Regions from separate parts of the Fusibacter sp. QWL-12 genome, predicted to be linked through region 1. Evidence: a T-box and tRNA genes for the amino acid it is inferred to sense, from the RefSeq annotation. Region 1 holds a T-box; the other holds one or more tRNA genes.

Region 1 (2,226 bases):
TAATCTTTCGTTCTTGAAGTATAGAGTTCTTGGAAAACGACTGCACCAACACCGATCTGACTTGCAACCACTTCTTTATTTTCAAGATTTGGATTCTTTTCATTGATAATTTCAAGTGTCTTTTCAACGGCTTTATCCAGTACGTCCTCAAGAAACGCAACGTTACCTTTACGTGTGGATAATGCGCCATCTTCTAGAGCAACCATCCCGAACTCAACGTGAATACAATCCTTATACCAATCGTAGCCCATAAGCTCAACAATCTTAATCCATTGTTGGAAGTGTAGCTTTTGCGCACTACCAACGACATAGATGTTTTTATCGAAGTTATAGTGTTCTTTTCTGTATTTAGCAGCAGCTAAGTCACGTGTTAAGTAAAGTGAAGAACCATCTTTTTTAGTAATCAACGCTGGAATTAAACCATATGGTTCTAGATTAACAATTTCAGCTCCTTCAGATTTCTCAACCAACTTTTTATCTCTTAATTCCTGAATAATCGCAGGCATTTTATCGGAATAGAAGCTTTCACCTGCGTAAGAATCAAAGGTTACGCCTAGCTTGCCGTAGACACGATTAAAGACTTTCAGCGACATGTCTTTAAACAACGTCCATAGTTCAGTTGCTTCAGCATCGCCATTTTCAAGCTTTGTAAACCATGCTCTCGCTTCATCCTCAAGCGCTGGATTGGTTTCTGCTTCTTGGTGGAATTTCACATAGATTTTAAGCAATTCTGGAATTGGATCAGCATCGATCACATCTTTGTCTCCCCAGAGCTTATAAGCTACTATGAGTTTACCAAACTGGGTGCCGTAGTCACCTAAGTGGTTAACTGCAACTGTATCATAACCTAAAAATTTATATATTCTATGAAGCGATTCACCGATCATCGTACTTCTAATATGACCCATATGGAAAGGTTTAGCGATATTTACAGAAGAATATTCAATTATCGTCTTCTTGCCTTCTCCAACATTAGATGCACCATAAGCATCTCCTAATTTAACCACTTCTTCTACTACATTTTTAGCAAACTGTTCAGCATCTACAGTAAAGTTTAAAAATCCTGCAATTGCTTCTATTTTAGAAAACAGTTCAACCGTACCCAGTGTAGCAACAAGCTCTTCCGCTATGACGTTTGGTGCTTTTCTAAACGCTTTTGCAAGCTTAAAGCATGGGAATGCATAATCTCCCATCTCTGGATTTTTCGGATGTTCTACGAGGGTGAGTATCTCATCGTAGGACATCGCATCAATTGATTCACTCAATATCTTGGCGATTGCCTCTTTGTAATTAACCATCTCTACCTCCTCAAAAAATAAAAAAATCCGCCTCTAATCAAGAGACGAATAAATCCGCGTTGCCACTCTTATTAGAAGGAATCTCCTTCTCACTCAATGTCGATAACGGGGACGACCGGCCATAGGCTTCTCATGGGCTCTCTTCAACTACATGTATTATCGGACTTCCACCAACTCCGATTCGCTTAAAAGGGACATGTGATTTACTCTTCCACTCATAGAATTTAACTAATTTGAACATAAGTTTAGCATATTTTCTAGGACAATTCAACCCATTGTTTCAGTATTTGACACGTCTGTAAAGAATTTATGAATTCATTTTGATTTTCGCACAAACGCTTAAATTCATAGTATAATCATACTATTATAAGTATGTAAAATGGAGATGACAAATGGCTAACCTTAATTATTATAAGAATAAAATTAAAAATGCGACCTTAACAGAAATTCTCATTGGCGTTAACATCATCATGTTTTTACTCACTCAGCTCATCGATATGACAGGTGGCAACGGTTTACTTAAGCTTGGGGCAAAAGTAAATCCATTGATTGGATTGGGTGAATACTGGCGCTTGCTGACAGCGATGTTCCTTCACGCAGACATCATGCACCTTGTTTTTAATATGCTTGCGCTATATATTTTTGGTAGAGACATCGAACGCTTCTTTGGCAAGAAGAAGTTTTTGTTGATTTACTTTATATCAGGACTGGTCGGCTCAGCTGCGAGCTTCGTTCTTGTTGAAGGCATGTCAGTTGGTGCCTCAGGTGCTATCTTTGGTTTAATGGGCGCCAACTTATATCTATACAAATTAAACCCTATGGTATACAAACGTATTTATGGACGAGACATGATTATTCTTATCGTCGTCAACCTAGTGATTGGTCTTATAAGGCCTAACATTGATATGGCAGGTCATATCGGTGGCTT
Region 2 (2,226 bases), 510 kb from region 1:
TACCAATGCAATAAGACCAATTGTAAAAGTATTTTGCAGAATATAATTTATGGCATATAGTTTTGCCCATTCACTCAATTTTGAGATAATCAAAATGATCAAAAAGCCCTTAACCAATTGTTCAGCTCTTGTCTCTCTGATTAATCCTAATAATTTGTAAAATACAAAGGCAATAATTCCAATATCAATAATATAATTTAATTTAACTTCTGATAAGAAAGCCATCATTGTGTCAAACAATGAATTAATAAATTCCATAAACACCTCAAAAATTCTTTAATAAATACCATTTCAAGTATACTATTAATGGGTTCAATTTACATGAGCTAACTGAGAATCTTAATATAATTGTAATTCTTTATCTATTATTGCTTTGTCTCAGCCTACTATGCCTCATTATTGATTCATACAGTTCAACTAAAAAATTCAAATCCTCTTGATTTACTAAAATCTTATTCTCTATGGCCAAATTCTTCACTCTTTCTAGCAATCTATTCTCTCGTTCTGAATCTAAAACTTCAATTTGCTGTTCTCTTTTGTATTCTCCAACTAAATCTGTGATGCTATACCTCTCTGAAAGTAATCTGATAAGATTCTTATCGATTTCATCTAATTGATTTCTATATTGTATTAACGGAGAATCCAATATATTAGAATCGTTTAATGTATTATTTCCCAATTCTCTTTTCTCTCTTTCCTCTTCTTTAAATCCATTTTGATTCATAATTATGTTTCCTTTGCACTTACACAGATTTAGTGTTTTGGTTATATTGAGATAATCCATATTATCTTTGTAATATTAATACTATAACTTATTTGACAAAAAAGTAAAAGACCAACGACTAAGAAATCTTAATCATTGATCTAGATGGTGCCCAGAGGCGGAATCGAACCACCGACACGGGGATTTTCAGTCCCCTGCTCTACCGACTGAGCTATCTGGGCATAATTGTGGTGGGCATAAGTGGACTCGAACCACCGACCTCACGCTTATCAGGCGTGCGCTCTAACCAGCTGAGCTATACGCCCACAATTATTTAAATGGCGGAGAGGGTGGGATTCGAACCCACGTGGGCTTGCACCCTAACGGTTTTCAAGACCGCCCCGTTATGACCGCTTCGGTACCTCTCCTTATATGGCGCGTCCGTAGGGACTCGAACCCCAAACCCCCGCCTTAGAAGGGCGGTGCTCTATCCAGTTGAGCTACGGACGCCTATTAAATTGGAGCGGAAGACGAGATTCGAACTCGCGACCCTCGCCTTGGCAAGGCGATGCTCTACCACTGAGCCACTTCCGCATATTTTTGGTGGAGGGAGAAGGATTCGAACCTTCGAAATCTCAGATAACGGATTTACAGTCAGCCCCCTTTGGCCACTCGGGAACCCCTCCACTTTGAAAAATGGAGCCGGTGATGGGACTCGAACCCGCGACCTACTGATTACAAGTCAGTTGCTCTACCAATTGAGCTACACCGGCATATAAATGGCGATCCAGAAGGGACTCGAACCCTCGACCTCTAGCGTGACAGGCTAGCGTTCTAACCAACTGAACTACTGGACCGCGATGAACTTATTTCTAAGTTCAAAAATGGTGGAAGTTATAGGGATCGAACCTATGACCCTCTGCTTGTAAGGCAGATGCTCTCCCAGCTGAGCTAAACTTCCAAATGGTGACCCCTAGGGGAATCGAACCCCTGTTACCGCCGTGAAAGGGCGGTGTCTTGACCGCTTGACCAAGGGGCCTAGGATGAAAATATTCATGGTTGCGGAGGCAGGATTCGAACCTGCGGCCTTTGGGTTATGAGCCCAACGAGCTGCCACTGCTCCACTCCGCGATAAAAGTTGGTGCCGAGGACCGGAATCGAACCGGTACGGTGTCGCCACCGCAGGATTTTAAGTCCTGTGCGTCTGCCAGTTCCGCCACCACGGCAACTTTTAAATAAAATGGCTCCAAGGGAGGGATTCGAACCCTCAGCCTATCGGTTAACAGCCGAGTGCTCCACCATTGAGCTACCTTGGAATATAAGTTGTAAAAACAACTTTTTAACTAGCAACGTTCTACTCTCCCAAGCAGCTGCCCGCTAAGTACCATCGACGCTGGAGGACTTTACTTCTGTGTTCGGTATGGGAACAGGTGTTGCCCCTCCGCCATCGTCACTAGATATGAATTTGCTTTGCAAATTCAGCCGTGGGTCTGTTTACGAAGTAAATAGACTAGGCTTTCTAT

The links. A T-box is a leader RNA that pairs with one kind of tRNA and senses whether it is charged. The one in region 1 lies ahead of argS (arginine--tRNA ligase), so its partner is inferred to be a tRNA-Arg.
Region 2: it has a tRNA-Arg gene. The T-box ahead of argS (arginine--tRNA ligase) is inferred to sense a tRNA for this amino acid. The anticodon was not compared.

The regions. Positions count from the first base shown of each region.
Region 1 covers NZ_CM178745.1:2,835,307-2,837,532, reverse strand. The annotation lists gene argS (arginine--tRNA ligase) at 1-1,298, opposite strand, end outside; T-box leader at 1,336-1,526, opposite strand; gene AC4PID_RS13555 (rhomboid family intramembrane serine protease) at 1,691-2,226, shown strand, end outside.
Region 2 covers NZ_CM178745.1:2,325,518-2,327,743, reverse strand. The annotation lists gene cdaA (diadenylate cyclase CdaA) at 1-258, opposite strand, end outside; gene AC4PID_RS11345 (chorismate mutase) at 359-724, opposite strand; tRNA gene AC4PID_RS11340 (tRNA-Phe) at 870-945, opposite strand; tRNA gene AC4PID_RS11335 (tRNA-Ile) at 953-1,029, opposite strand; tRNA gene AC4PID_RS11330 (tRNA-Ser) at 1,043-1,131, opposite strand; tRNA gene AC4PID_RS11325 (tRNA-Arg) at 1,137-1,213, opposite strand; tRNA gene AC4PID_RS11320 (tRNA-Gly) at 1,223-1,297, opposite strand; tRNA gene AC4PID_RS11315 (tRNA-Tyr) at 1,305-1,389, opposite strand; tRNA gene AC4PID_RS11310 (tRNA-Thr) at 1,401-1,476, opposite strand; tRNA gene AC4PID_RS11305 (tRNA-Asp) at 1,484-1,560, opposite strand; tRNA gene AC4PID_RS11300 (tRNA-Val) at 1,589-1,664, opposite strand; tRNA gene AC4PID_RS11295 (tRNA-Glu) at 1,668-1,742, opposite strand; tRNA gene AC4PID_RS11290 (tRNA-Met) at 1,760-1,834, opposite strand; tRNA gene AC4PID_RS11285 (tRNA-Leu) at 1,843-1,929, opposite strand; tRNA gene AC4PID_RS11280 (tRNA-Asn) at 1,945-2,019, opposite strand; rRNA gene rrf (5S ribosomal RNA) at 2,045-2,161, opposite strand.